2 regions of the Salinimonas sediminis genome follow, and region 2 is predicted to be linked to the other one. Evidence: predicted binding sites of a transcription regulator. Region 2 holds the regulator's gene; the other holds the start of a gene.

Region 1 (7,421 bases), 1.9 Mb from region 2:
GCAATCTGACTCTATTTGATTCAGATAGTGGACTGAAATGGTGGAGCTAAGCAGGATCGAACTGCTGACCTCCTGAATGCAAATCAGGCGCTCTCCCAGCTGAGCTATAGCCCCATAAAAACGGTCGTTCTTCTTTTCTATAACAAGACTATCTGTGTGGACACTACGCTAAGAGTGCTCGTCGATTCTTTTGGTAAGGAGGTGATCCAACCGCAGGTTCCCCTACGGTTACCTTGTTACGACTTCACCCCAGTCATGAAACACAAAGTGGTAATCGTTCTCCCGAAGGTTAAACTAACTACTTCTTTTGCATCCCACTCCCATGGTGTGACGGGCGGTGTGTACAAGGCCCGGGAACGTATTCACCGCAGTATTCTGACCTGCGATTACTAGCGATTCCGACTTCATGGAGTCGAGTTGCAGACTCCAATCCGGACTACGACATACTTTAAGGGGTCCGCTCCACATCACTGTCTCGCTTCCCTCTGTATATGCCATTGTAGCACGTGTGTAGCCCTACACGTAAGGGCCATGATGACTTGACGTCGTCCCCACCTTCCTCCGGTTTGTCACCGGCAGTCTCCTTAGAGTGCCCAACTAAATGCTGGCAACTAAGGACAAGGGTTGCGCTCGTTGCGGGACTTAACCCAACATCTCACGACACGAGCTGACGACAGCCATGCAGCACCTGTGTCTGAGTTCCCGAAGGCACCAATCCATCTCTGGAAAGTTCTCAGCATGTCAAGTGTAGGTAAGGTTCTTCGCGTTGCATCGAATTAAACCACATGCTCCACCGCTTGTGCGGGCCCCCGTCAATTCATTTGAGTTTTAACCTTGCGGCCGTACTCCCCAGGCGGTCTACTTATCGCGTTAGCTTCGCTACTCACGCCTTAAAGGCACAAACAGCTAGTAGACAGCGTTTACGGTGTGGACTACCAGGGTATCTAATCCTGTTCGCTACCCACACTTTCGCACATGAGCGTCAGTCTTTGGCCAGGGAGTCGCCTTCGCCACTGATGTTCCTCCAGATATCTACGCATTTCACCGCTACACCTGGAATTCCACTCCCCTCTCCAAGACTCTAGTCTGCCAGTTCTAAATGACCGTCCCAGGTTGAGCCCGGGGCTTTCACATCTAGCTTAACAAACCGCCTGCGTGCGCTTTACGCCCAGTAATTCCGATTAACGCTTGCACCCTCCGTATTACCGCGGCTGCTGGCACGGAGTTAGCCGGTGCTTCTTCTGTGGGTAACGTCACAGCTAACGGGTATTAACCGTTAACCTTTCCTCCCCACTGAAAGTGCTTTACAACCCGAAGGCCTTCTTCACACACGCGGCATGGCTGGATCAGGGTTGCCCCCATTGTCCAATATTCCCCACTGCTGCCTCCCGTAGGAGTCTGGGCCGTGTCTCAGTCCCAGTGTGGCTGATCTTCCTCTCAGAACAGCTAGAGATCGTTGCCTTGGTGAGCTCTTACCTCACCAACTAGCTAATCTCACTTGGGCCTCTCTTTGCGCCAGAGCCCGAAAGCCCTGTTTGGTCCGTAGACATTATGCGGTATTAGCCACCGTTTCCAGTGGTTATCCCCCTCGCAAAGGCAAGTTCCCAAGCATTACTCACCCGTCCGCCACTCGTCATCTTCTAGCAAGCTAGAAATGTTACCGTTCGACTTGCATGTGTTAGGCCTGCCGCCAGCGTTCAATCTGAGCCATGATCAAACTCTTCAATTAAATATATCGAAAACTTTTTATGAATCGTCGGTTGACACTCTTAACGAGTGCCCACACAGATTGTCTTGTTATAAATTGTTAAAGAACATTTTGACAGCCGGCATGCCGGCTGGCACGCTTTTCAAAGTAAACTACTGTTTATTTTTACTTCACGCCTTGCTTCGTTTCTCCCCGAAGCGGGATGCGCATTCTACGCGTTTCGTTTTCTGCGTCAACACTTTTTTGAAAGTTTTTTCTAAAAGCGCTTGCTTGGAAAACTACACTTCGAATTGGCTGCTGCCCTCTCGAAACGTGGGGCGCATTCTACATGAGGATATTGCGCCGTCAACACCTTTTTTATCCTTTTACGGGGTTTTTATACTTTATTGATTCAAACGCCCATTTTTCCAACAAACCTTGTGCTAAACTTGGCCTTTAGTCTACATCTGTGACAGATTGTTGTTCAAATTGTTACAAGTGAGTAAACTATAACCAGCCTCCAAGTATCATCTATAACAATATAAAGGTAGGTTTATGAAAGTTGGCTTTATTCAATGCGCTATTATTAGCGTAATTTTCGCGGTTATCGGCTATCTGGTATTTTCTTCTTCTGGTATGGAAACAAGTTTACCGTTAACTGTAGCTGCATCTTTATTATTTAGTGGCATCGTTACGCCCTATCTTGCTTCGCTATTCGGCACCTCGGCAATTACCGCCGAACCTGAAAGTGGAGTTAGCGGCGAAACGGCGACGCTGTATGTGGGTAATCTGCCATATAAAGCGAACGAAGATGCTGTAAAAGAGTACTTTAATAGCTACGTCAATGTGCAGTCTGTTCGACTGATGAAGGATCGAAGAACGGGCAAGCGCAAAGGTTATGGTTTTATTGAAGTGGTTACCAGTGATGTCGACCAGGCAATAACTGAACTGAACGATAAGGTTTTCCTGGAACGAACATTAAAGGTACGTCCCGCCAAAGAAAAAGGCGAAATGGAATAGCAAAAAACCTGGGGAAACCCAGGTTTTTTTTACTCTTGAATCAGGCTAGCTTACATTCACCTATACGCTAGTTACGATAGCCGTGAGGTAATTACGTATTACTCTTTCACATCCAAGGCATTACTTAGCTGTTGATTAAAGCCAGTAAAGCGATTAATCGCACTGATGAGATCAGGTGTATGCACTTCTTGCATTTGATTAATAATACCTTGTACCAGTGAGCCAATGTCCTGCTCGGTGGCTAACGTCTGCTCTGCCTGCTCGCGGTTGTTCAACATTTTTTGGATATAGTCAGCAATAGCAAATTCCCCCTCCCGCTTAGCCAGTTCCTCACCGGAAAGCCCCTGGACACTTTCATATGCTTTCACAACACTGGAACTTTGGGTTCGGGTAAGTTGCATGGCATAGCCGGCTAACACCTCTTTATCAAAGGTAAGGCCATTAGCTTGCTCGAAGGCTTTATCTATATCACCATCAAAAAATGTTGTCGCCAGATCGTAGGTACTGTTTACCAGTTCCGTAATGCCTGCCAGCTCTTGCTCGTTCAGCTCGCCGCTAATTGAAAAGCTAAAACTACTGGTGGCCTGCCATTGAGCACGACTATAAGTTTCGGTATTACTATTGGTGGAGCTGGCGTCCGGCTCAGAAGCCGGGGTGGCTTGCGAGGGTCCATATTGTTGGTACTTCGCTGTTTGAACATCTGCAAACCGGACTGTTACTTCGTCGCCTTCCCGGGTGCGGATAATCAGGTCGCCCTCACGGCTGTTTAACTGTTCTAGCTGGGTTGCGGTTACTACTGGCGCACGGCCAAATACATCGTCTTCCAACGCTACCATTTTATTTTCAATCAGAGATTCACTATCGGTGATCCCCTGACTAATATCATCGTTTAACCAGCCGGACAGATCCTGACGGGCTTGAGCAATCCCTTTAGCTACGCCTTCTCTGGCTTGCCCAAACAAGGATTGAAGCTGCTCTTTTTCTGCTCCACCAGCCGCCGCTCCACGTATAACTGAACCAACAAAGCCCATCACATTTTTAGCAACTTCTTCAAAATCAAATAGGTTTTCGTCTTTGGGCGGCTTTTCGCTTGGTAGAGGGCGCTGACCATCAATTTCCACATTGGATGCCAGGGCCCGATTGACCACTTTGTAGCTAATAGTAGTTTGCGAAGCAGAAACTGTTACCGATGTTTCCTGCTGCATAAACTGGGCTGCTTGCTGCAGGCCTTGCTGCTGCAACTGCTTTTTATGCGCTGTAACAGGGTTTACCGGCGCTGCGGTTTCAGCTTTGGCATTAGTAATTTTATCAACATTCATAACAGTGTCCTCACTCACCTCACCCTAGGTTATCGGCCGCAGAGCCCATTTGTTTAATTTTAGAACAAGACATTTTATAAAAGCCATTGCAGTGCGTATAAAAGACTCTACAATTCGCTCCCTTTAAAAAGTGATTTCGGAGAAAATAATGGCGCAGACCGACCATAGTGAAGCCTACAATAGTCAATTGCAGGAAAAATACGAACGGTTAACCACACTGCTGGCACCATTTGCTGCCCCCGAGCCGCAGGTCTATGCCTCCGCAGAGCGCCACTATCGGATGCGAGCAGAATTCAGGGTCTGGCATGAAGGTGAGGATCTCTACCACATTATGTTTGACCAACAAACCAAAGAGAAATACCGGGTAGATACCTTTGATGCTGCCAGCAAGACTATCAATCAAGCTATGTCTGCGCTGATTGCCTTGCTTAAGGTCACGCCGGTCCTGCGTAATAAACTGTTTCAAATAGATTATTTGAGTGGTCTGAGCGATGAACTGGTGATTAGCTTGTTGTACCACAAAAAGCTTGAAGACGAATGGCAACAGGCTGCAGAACAGTTGCGAACGACACTGGGTGATACATTTGCAGTAAATATTATTGGCCGCGCACGCAAACAGAAAGTCGTTATTGGTAATGATTATATTATTGAAGGCTTACCCGTAAATGGCCGCATGTACTACTTTAAGCATATTGAAAATAGTTTTACCCAGCCTAACGCTCAGGTTAATTGCAATATGATTGAGTGGGCCTTGGCGGTCTGCGGTAACCCCAATCGGGATTTACTCGAACTGTACTGTGGGGCAGGAAATTTTTCCTTACCAATGGCCAGCCAGTATCGCAAGGTTATCGGCACTGAAATTGCCAAACCCTCTGTCGCGGCGGCGCAGTTCAATATTGATAAAAACCAGCTAGAAAATGTTGATATTGTAAGATTGGCTGCCGAAGACTTCACTGCTGCCATGAATAATGAGCGGCAGTTTACCCGACTGGAAGGTATAGATTTGTCCAGCTATGACTTTGCCACGGTGTTGGTCGACCCACCACGCTCTGGCCTTGATGAAGCGTCGCTGAAGATGATTCAAGCCTATGATGAAATTGTGTATATCTCGTGTAACCCGGAAACACTTTCGGAGAATTTGCAGCTGTTGTGTGACACGCACACTATTACTGCCTGTGCGCTGTTTGATCAGTTCCCGTTTACCCATCACATAGAAACCGGGGTCAAACTGGTCAGGAAATAGCTTATTCGGCGTGGGCCGGGGCATTACTTTTGGCCCGCCCGGTACGGTTGGCGTAGGTTGCTGCGCCTAGCTGCACAAAGCGCAACTGCGCTTTCACCCGCCGTCCAATTTCGCCCCGCATTGAGGGGTCTGCCTCCAGGGTTTCAGCACCGGCACTAAATACCAACCGCACCATTGCTTCTGCCTGTAAACTTGCAATGCTATGGTCAATGCTTTGGCGTTCGACGATGTAGTCGGCCAACTCTTCCACGAAATGTTGAATTTCCCTAAGCACAGCCATCCGATAAGCCGCTGAAGTCCCGGTATGCTCGCGTAGCAGCAACCGAAATACATTGGCATTCGCACAGATAAATTCTATAAACGTGTCGACCGAAATATCGATTACTCCTCCGCCTGACGCAATACGGCTTCGAGCCTGACGCATGAGCTGTCGTAACGCTAAACCTGCTTCATCGACCAGGGTTAACCCCAATTCATCCATGTCTTTAAAATGACGGTAGAATGAGGTGGGCGCTATCCCCGCGGCCCGCGCAACTTCACGTAAACTAATAGCCGATAAACTGCGATTATCATCCAGCAACGCAAATGCTGCCTGAATAATATTTTGGCGGGTTTTTAATTTCTGTTCCTGGCGACTCAAAATAACCTCCTGCAAGACACACAGAGTTTACCTGAGATAATCGTAAAGCTCGACTTTGTATATCTCACTGTTTCTTGGAAGGTTTATAATCTATAGCAGGTTTTGTCTCCCTGAGAGGACAAAATATGCCTATACTTTATGCTGAAAAGGGGCCGTTTTACTTTACTAACACGGCTTTTCCCGCTAAATTAGCGTACAGTTGTAAGCTGAGTTGTGATTAATGAAAAAACCACCAATTATTCTTACCAATGTCCTGGTCTTTATTATCACCGGAGCCATTGCGTTTATCGGCGTGCCTGTGTGGGCTGCCTATATCGGTTTTGATACCGTGGAAATCATTACGGCCGTCGTGCTGTTTTACTTTACTGGTATGTCTATTACTGCTGGTTACCATCGCCTGTGGTCTCATAAAACCTATGATGCCAATATAGTGGTTAGAGTGGTACTGGCTATCGGCGGCGCGATGGCGCTGCAAAATAGTATACTGCACTGGTGTTCTGATCATCGAATTCATCATCGTCATGTGGATGATAACGACAAAGACCCTTATTCGGCCCGGAAGGGTTTGTGGTTTGCTCATATTGGCTGGATGCTGCGTGAGTACCAGTCACATCGATATGACGACTACCGTAACTGCAAAGACTTGTTAAAAGATCCCGTCGTGCAATGGCAGCATAAGTATTATCTACCTATTGTGCTGGCATCAAACTTCGGTATTACCGCCTTTTTAGGTTGGTTGAATGGCGACATTCTTGGCATGATTTTGTTTGCCGGTGTCTTCCGCCTGGTTATGGTTCACCATGTTACTTTCTTTATTAATTCGCTGGCGCATTTTTGGGGTCGGCAACCGTATACCGACAAAAATACTGCACGGGATAACGGGATATTGGCTTTCTTCACATTTGGCGAGGGCTACCATAACTACCATCATATTTTCGAATATGATTACCGAAATGGCATTCGGTGGTGGCAGTTTGACCCTACCAAATGGTTGATAAGAGGTTTATCCTTTGTAGGGCTAACGTATAACTTGCGCCGGGTACCGGAAGAGCGTATCGAAAAAGCGCGTTTGGCGATGCAGCTACAACAAGCCAGCGCTAAAGTATCGCAACTGCCCAATGCTGAAGAAGTTATGCAAAAAATTCAGGCTGAATATGACTTATTAATGCAGCGGATGTCGGAATACTACACGGCGAAAAAACGGCTGATGAAAGTCCGTCAAAAGTGCATCAAACGAAGCATGGAAAGACTGGAACTGGACTTTAAATATAAAGAGCTTAAAAACAGTCTGGCATTACAGCGTGAAAAATGGCTGAAGCTGCAGGAAACCAACTTTGCATTAAGTTGAGTTTTTGACATACCGGTCATTCGAAAGGCGTTTCTGATCAACAGGTACGCCTTTTTTATTGCCTAAAATTCCCTACCTCACCCCTTTCTGGGGGTAAACCCCTATGTCATGAATCCCTATTAAATGGCGTAATAAATCTTTGCATTTTTGCTTATTTGAGCGAC
Region 2 (7,421 bases):
GCGCTGCCGCACGGCGGATGCCCACCCCTCGCCGGGCGAGCAGGCGCACCTTGGTTTGTAAGATACCCGAAACCTGTTTTCGATCCTGGGCAATATCTTCAAATCTTTTCGGTAAGAAGTCCAACGCGCCCGCTTCCAATGCATCAAGCGTGGCCTGCGCACCCTGGTGGGTTAATGATGAAAACATCAAAATAGGCACCGGGCGCTTATTCATGATCGCTTTGACCGCGGAAATACCGTCCATAACCGGCATTTCCACATCCATGGTTACTACATCCGGGGCACAGGTTAGCAACATTTCTAATGCTTCCTGCCCGTTTCGGGCTTCACCTACTACGTTCAGCTCCCTGTCCTCGCTGAGAATCTCGCGAACACGTCGACGATAGAATGCTGAGTCGTCAACAATCAGAACTTTAAAAGCCATTTATGTGTTAATCCTTGTACGCCGCCCTGCTATGACCGACGTGCGTAGCGTTTTAACAGGCTTGGAATATCCAGAATAAGCGCTATCCCCCCATCCGAGGTTATCGTCGCACCGGCCATTCCAGGCGTGCCTTGTAACAATGCATCAAGAGGCTTAATCACCACCTCTTCCTGACCAATTAAAGCATCAACCACAAAGCCAACTTGCTGGGTACCAATCTGTACCACCACCACATGGCCTTTTTCACGGTCAATATCGGTAGGGCCACGCATTAGCCAGTCGCCAAGGAAGAACAAGGGAATAGCTTTTGACCGCACTATCAAGGTGAGCTGGCCGTCTACCGTATTGGTTTTCTTAATGTCCATGTTAATGATTTCGCTAACCGCACCTAACGGTAGCGCAAAGGTCTGTTTACCTACAATAATCATTAAGGTAGGCAAGATAGCCAAGGTCAGAGGAACTTTAATTTCTAGACGGGTGCCTTTACCCAGCTGCGAATCAATGTTTACCGTACCGTTGAGCTGGTTGATTTTGGTTTTCACCACATCCATACCCACACCACGGCCAGAAATATCACTAATTTCAGTCTTGGTCGAAAAGCCTGGCGCGAAAATCAGATTAAAGGCTTCTACATCTGACATTCGGGCGGCCGCGTCGGCATCCAGTACGCCGCGATTAATCGCGATTTCTTTAAGCTTTTCCGGGTCCATGCCCTTACCATCATCTTCGATGGTAAGTAGGATATGATCGCCCTCTTGCGAAGCCGACAACTTGACTGTGCCCATTCTGGGCTTGCCGGCTGCTTGTCGGTCATCGGGCATTTCGACCCCATGATCCACAGAGTTGCGCACTAAATGCACCAATGGATCGGCAAGTGCCTCGACCAGGTTTTTATCTAAATCGGTTTCTTCCCCTTCCAGCTCAAGCGTAATCTCTTTTTTCAGACTACGCGCCAGGTCGCGGACTACGCGGGGGAAGCGGCCAAAGACTTTTTTGATAGGCTGCATGCGGGTTTTCATCACCGCGCCTTGCAGATCGCCCGTTACCACGTCCAGGTTAGCTATAGCTTTAGACATGGCTTCATCGCTGGTATTTATTCCCAGACTGAGCAGCCGGTTGCGCACTAATACCAGCTCGCCCACCATGTTCATGATCTGGTCTAAACGTTTAGTATCTACCCGTACCGTCGTTTCGGTTTGTTGCCCGCCACCACTGGCTTTTTTGTCTTCGCGTTTAGCTGCCGGGGCAGCCGGTTTAGCGGCCTGCGGTTCCGCTGGTTTTGCGGGCGTTGCTTTCGGCGCAGCAGGCGTAGCAGCTTGTTGTTGCTGTTTGGCCTGAGTAATAGCCGCCGTAGCATCTACGTCAACTTTAACCCGCGGCTTTTCAGATTTTGGCGCAGCACTTTCGTCAGTTTTTAACGTGGGGGCCTGTCCTTTGCCATGAAGCTGGTCTAACAATGCTTCAAATTCGTCATCGGTGATTTCGTCACCGCCAGCGCCAGGCGCTGGTGAACTGGCTGACGGCGCAGGCGTGCTGGCGGCAGGTGCGGCGTCTTCAGCAGAAAACTGGCCTTTGCCATGCAGCTCGTCCAGCAATGCCTCAAATTCATCGTCGGTAATATCATCGCCGGTTACCGCCGCAGTAGGCTTAGCCGGCTCGCTGGCAGGCGCTGCCCGCCCTGGCGCATTACTGCCATGCAGCTCATCCAGCAGCTTCTCAAATTCATCTTCAGTAATTTCTTCAATACCGCCTTGTGTGGCAGCGGTTTCATGCATCGCGGCCATTTCTGGTGCGGTGGGGGCAGGTTCCACAATCGCCTGAGCAGCGTCATCCATATTCAGATCATCGGTGGCCTGATGACCGGCTATGGTGCCGCTGTTGAAAATATTTTCATCGGGAGTTTCGGGTCGACTTAACTTATGCAGAATATCGACAAGGGCTGCGTCAGCCGGTTCCATTGGCTCGCGTTGTTTTACTTTTTCAAACATCGCTACCACCACATCGGTGGCCTGCAATATTACGTCCATTAACTCTGGGGTCAGCGTCCGCTGGCCATTACGCATTACGTCAAATACATTTTCCGCACCATGACATATCTCGACCAATTCGGTCAGCGACAGAAAACCGGCACCACCTTTAACAGTATGATAGCCTCGAAAAATAGCATTAAGTAAATCACTGTCTTCCGGGTTATTTTCCAGATCGACCAGTTGCTCCTGCAACTGCTCCAGAATTTCACCAGCTTCTACCAGAAAGTCCTGTAAAATATCCTCGTCTACATCAAACGACATGCGCCTGCTCTCCTAAAAACCTAAGCTCGACAAAAGGTCATCAACATCATCCTGACCCTTTACAACGTCGTCGCGTTCTTCGGCATTAACTATAGGCCCTTCAGCTTCGACACCGCTGGTTATTTCTATATTATCCGGTGGTGGCTGAACCCCAGATTCTGGTTCGCCAAACACCGTTAGCATGTTCACCAGGCTATCTTCGACTTCTTTCACCAGCTCAATAACCCGCCGAATCACCTGACCGGTTAAATCCTGATAGCCCTGTGCCATAAGCACTTCGGTTAACAGACCGGTTAATTTTGCTGATTCACTGGATGTATCACTAAGCAAATCGTCTAAATCCGTACACAGTGCTTTAAACTCGCCTAACTCTATCTGGCGGGTCATCAGCTTTTTCCATTCTGGCATAATGGTGTCTATACGCTGGGTCAAAGCCTCAGCAATAGGCATGCTCGCTTCCACTGCATCCATCGTAGTGTTAGCGGCTTTTTCGGTTTCTTCGATAACGTAGGTCAACCGGGTTTGCGCATCCGGTATATCATCGTTGGCCAGGCCGGCAATGCGTTCATCGAGCTGAAAATTATTTAACGCATCATGTAATTGTCGGGTTAGTTTGCCCACTTCGGCAAATAACTCAATTGACTCTTTTGTTGAAATGGCTTCCAACAATTCACGTGCTTCCGCGTTTTCGCCCTGTTCAAGATGAACAACCAACTGACGTGCTTCTTCAAGTGAGATAGGAACATTGACATTCGTCGACATCCAGTATTCCTCTTAAATCCCGTAAGATCGTCTGGATTAACCTAAACGTTCAAAGATTTTATCTAGTTTTTCTTTTAGCGTAGCAGCCGTGAAAGGTTTTACCACGTAGCCGTTAACACCAGCTTGAGCTGCAGCAACAATTTGTTCTTTTTTCGCTTCTGCAGTTACCATCAGCACTGGCAGGTGCTTAAGTTTGTCGTCTGCTCGAATCGCCCGCAACAAATCGATGCCCTGCATGCCCGGCATATTCCAATCTGTTACTACAAAGTCGAAATCGCCTTGTTGCAACATGGGTAATGCCGTGCTGCCATCATCAGCTTCCTGGATGTTGGAAAACCCCAAGTCCTTCAACAGGTTCTTTATGATTCGTCTCATAGTAGAAAAGTCATCTACCACGAGAATTTTCATATTTTTATCCAAAATGGCCTCCACCGGGGATTAAATTATTATGTTTTACTATTGATATTGTTGTATTAACTATCGGCACGCCAGGTCTGCATTTTAGCTTTTAATTTCAACATCGCCTGACTATGAATCTGACTGACCCTTGATTCACTGACATCCAATACTTCGCCAATTTCCCGCAGGTTAAGTTCTTCATCGTAATACAGTGAAAGAACAATGGCTTCGCGCTCCGGTAAGGTCGTGATTGCATGGGCTAACGCTTTTTGAAACGCGCCCTGCATTAAATCTTCCAGTGGCGAATCATTACCCTGATTACCTTCGGTGGTAATCACATCTTCTGACACACCGAGATCTTCTATACCCACCAGTTTGCCTGCGTTCACTTCGTTGAGCATTTGGTGGTAATCATCAAGACTGACATTGAGCTTAGCAGCTATCTGCACATCGCGCGCGTCACGTCCTGTATCTTTTTCAACCTGAGCAATGGCTTCAGTGATCGCCCGGCTGTTTTTGTGCACCGACCGGGGTGTCCAGTCGCCTTTACGTATTTCGTCGAGCATGGCACCACGGATACGAATACCCGCAAACGTTTCGAAACTGGCTCCTTTCGAGCCATCGAAATTTTTGGCCGCTTCCAACAGGCCAATCATGCCTGCCTGTATAAGATCGTCCACCAATACGCTCGCTGGTAAGCGGGCCATTAAGTGATGGGCTATCCGCTTAACCAGGGACGCGTGTCGCTCTACCAACTGTGCTTTGTCATTTTGCTGTCGGTAGGCAGCCGCTTTGCTATTCAACGTTGCGTTCCTGTGGTTTTATGTGACACCAGCTGTTCAATGAAAAATTCCAGATGGCCACCTGGCTGGCTGGGTACCGGCCAATGCATTGCTTTAGTGGCCAGTTGTGAAATAGCCACAGCGGCCGGTGAGCCTGGATATGCATCGACAATAGAGGTTTGCTTACGGACTGCCCGACGGATATTTTCATCAAACGGCACCGTTGCTACTAACTCTAAGGCAACATCTAAAAACCGCCCCGTGACTTTAGATAATTTACTGAATAACTCATGACCTTCGCGGGTATCGCGAACCATGTTAGCCACAATTTTGAAGCGGAACACCCCGTGTTCACGGTTAAGAATTTTGATCAGTGCATAGGCATCGGTCAATGATGTAGGCTCATCGCACACCACCACCATGATATCCTGGGCCGCTTTGGAAAAGCTCAGCACCATGTCGGAGATCCCGGCAGCAGTATCCACTATCAGTACATCGACCTGCGAACGCAGCTCGCTGAAGGCGCGGATAAGCCCGGCATGTTCGGTTGGGGTCAGCTCAGTCATTGACTGAGTGCCAGAGGTAGCAGGGGCGATTTTAATGCCATGTGGCCCGGTAACCAGTACTTCATCTAACGTACATTCACCCGACAACACATGCGAAAGATTACGTTCTACACGCAGTCCAAGCATTACATCGACATTCGCCAAACCCAGGTCAGCGTCAAGTACCATTACCCGCTTGCCCTGTTTAGCCATCGAAATGGCCGTATTTAGCGTAATGTTGGTCTTCCCTACACCACCTTTACCGCCTGTTACGGCGATAACTTTGATTAATCGTGACTGATTCATCTTTCGTAAGCTACTCGCTTGATCTTCAATCATACTGCCTGTGCTGATTTAACAAGGTTACTATCAGTAGTATGATTCAAACCATACTTTTTATAAAGCTTTGCCGCTACGGATACTAAAGATTTAGCGTCAGCTACTTTAATATCTTCAGGCACTTGCTGGCCATCGGTGACATAGCTGACCGGCAGGCCATGTTCTATTGCCACGCTTAATACTTCACCCAGACTGTAACACTCATCCAGTTTGGTAAAGATACATCCATCCAGTTTAACTGCATCGTATGCACTGATGATACGCTGTAATGCCGGATATTGGGTATTAGCCTGAGTAACCAAGTACTTTCTCACCGGTTGCATCTGACCACGATCAAACTGAGATAACTGTTTTATCAGTCGGCTATCACGCTGACTAAAGCCCGCAGTATCAATTAATACCATACGTTTATGCCGTAACTGGAATAACAGTTCTGCCAATTCTTCAGTAGATTGCGCTTTACGCACGGTACAGCCAATGATTTTACCGTAGGTTGCTAATTGCTCGTAAGCCGCAATACGGTAGGTATCAATGGTAATCATCGCCACCTGGTCGGCGCCATATTTCTGGGCATAACGCGCTGCCAGTTTAGCCAAGGTGGTGGTTTTTCCTGTACCGGTTGGTCCGACCAGCGCCACTGCGCCGGTTTGCTGAAGAATATCATTGCCCGCTACATTAATGCGATTAGCCAAAAGGTTGAGTAAGTACACCCAGGCTTCGCGCTCGTTATATTGCTTAGGCGTGTAATGCACCATTTGTTCGGCCAAAGAATGGCTTAGTCCCATACCTGACAGACATTTCATTAAATAGCTGTGTACCGGATTGTGCTGGCGCTGCTTCGACTCCATTAATCCTGCTACCTGAAACTGTAGCACATTGCGCAGCGATGCCAGTTCTTCTTTGATTGAATCAAGATCGCTTTGTGGCGCTGGCGCAGCCGCTGCTGGTTGGCCGGTAAACTGAGTGGGCGAATCATTAAACGTTGGCTCATCAATATCAAAGCTGAAATCGCTCGCCGCAGCCTGATAGGCTGGTGCATTATACGCAGCCCGAGCTGGGGCCGGTTGGGCCGCACGGGTTTGGCTTTGGTTTGCGGCGCCTGCATGCGGCGGCTGATAGCCGGCAGCCGGCTGCGCCTGGTGACGTGCAGCTTCTGCTGCCTTCGCTTGCGCTTGCTGTTGTTTTTCCAGCAGGGCGCGCAAACTGTCCGGGCCATCGTCACCAATGATTTCGCTTAAACTGGGCATTGCTTTGCCGTTTACATCACGCGGCGCGGCGGCTTTAGGCTTAGGCGTCAATTTTGCCTCAGGCTCTTTGTCATACGCGGCGACAAGCTCGATACCATCGGATACCTTACGGTTCGACATGATCACCGCATCGCTGCCAAGCTCTGCTTTTACTGCATTTAGCGCTTCGCGCATGTCTTTACCAAAAAAACGTCTGATTTTCATCGCAACCTCGTTACCCAGTGGGCGTCAGTTTATTGACCCACCGAGCTGACTATTTTTATCTGCTTGTCATCCGGTACTTCCTGATAAGACAACACATGAAGACCGGCAACCGAATACTTAAAGAAGCGGGAAAGGACGGGGCGTAACATCCCAGAGGTTAATAACACTGCTGGTTCGCCTGCAAGCTCCTGTTGCTGACATGCCTGCTGCAATGTTTTTTGCATCCGGTCTGCCAGCCCAGGTTCGATGCCTGCGCCATCTTCCCCACCTGCCTGTAGTGACTGGTGCAACATTTGTTCCAACTCTGGCGCCAAGGTTATGACAGGTATCTCCCGGCCCCCCTGACATATCTCTTGCGAGATGAGCCGCTTAAGTGAGATACGTACCGCCGAGACCAGTACATCCGGGTCCTGGCTTTTCGTTCCGTA

What was found. The regulator FliA, encoded in region 2, starts transcription of late flagellar genes. The targets are predictions, from matches to a motif close to CTAAAGNTNNNNNNNNNNNNGCCGATA.
Region 1: D0Y50_RS15940 (DUF5610 domain-containing protein) is a predicted target of FliA. The motif match lies at 4,057-4,083, and genes of this name have one in related genera.

The regions. Positions count from the first base shown of each region.
Region 1 is NZ_CP031769.1:3,630,549-3,637,969, forward strand. Features, by position in the region: tRNA gene D0Y50_RS15925 (tRNA-Ala) at 39-114, opposite strand; rRNA gene D0Y50_RS15930 (16S ribosomal RNA) at 195-1,729, opposite strand; gene D0Y50_RS15935 (RNA recognition motif domain-containing protein) at 2,243-2,707, shown strand; gene D0Y50_RS15940 (DUF5610 domain-containing protein) at 2,806-4,026, opposite strand; gene trmA (tRNA (uridine(54)-C5)-methyltransferase TrmA) at 4,175-5,269, shown strand; gene fabR (HTH-type transcriptional repressor FabR) at 5,271-5,909, opposite strand; gene D0Y50_RS15955 (fatty acid desaturase) at 6,130-7,257, shown strand.
Region 2 is NZ_CP031769.1:1,057,410-1,064,830, reverse strand. Features, by position in the region: gene D0Y50_RS04830 (protein-glutamate methylesterase/protein-glutamine glutaminase) at 1-424, opposite strand, end outside; gene D0Y50_RS04825 (chemotaxis protein CheA) at 454-2,715, opposite strand; gene D0Y50_RS04820 (protein phosphatase CheZ) at 2,728-3,477, opposite strand; gene cheY (chemotaxis response regulator CheY) at 3,514-3,897, opposite strand; gene D0Y50_RS04810 (RNA polymerase sigma factor FliA) at 3,951-4,679, opposite strand; gene D0Y50_RS04805 (MinD/ParA family ATP-binding protein) at 4,676-5,542, opposite strand; gene flhF (flagellar biosynthesis protein FlhF) at 5,539-6,993, opposite strand; gene flhA (flagellar biosynthesis protein FlhA) at 7,023-7,421, opposite strand, start outside.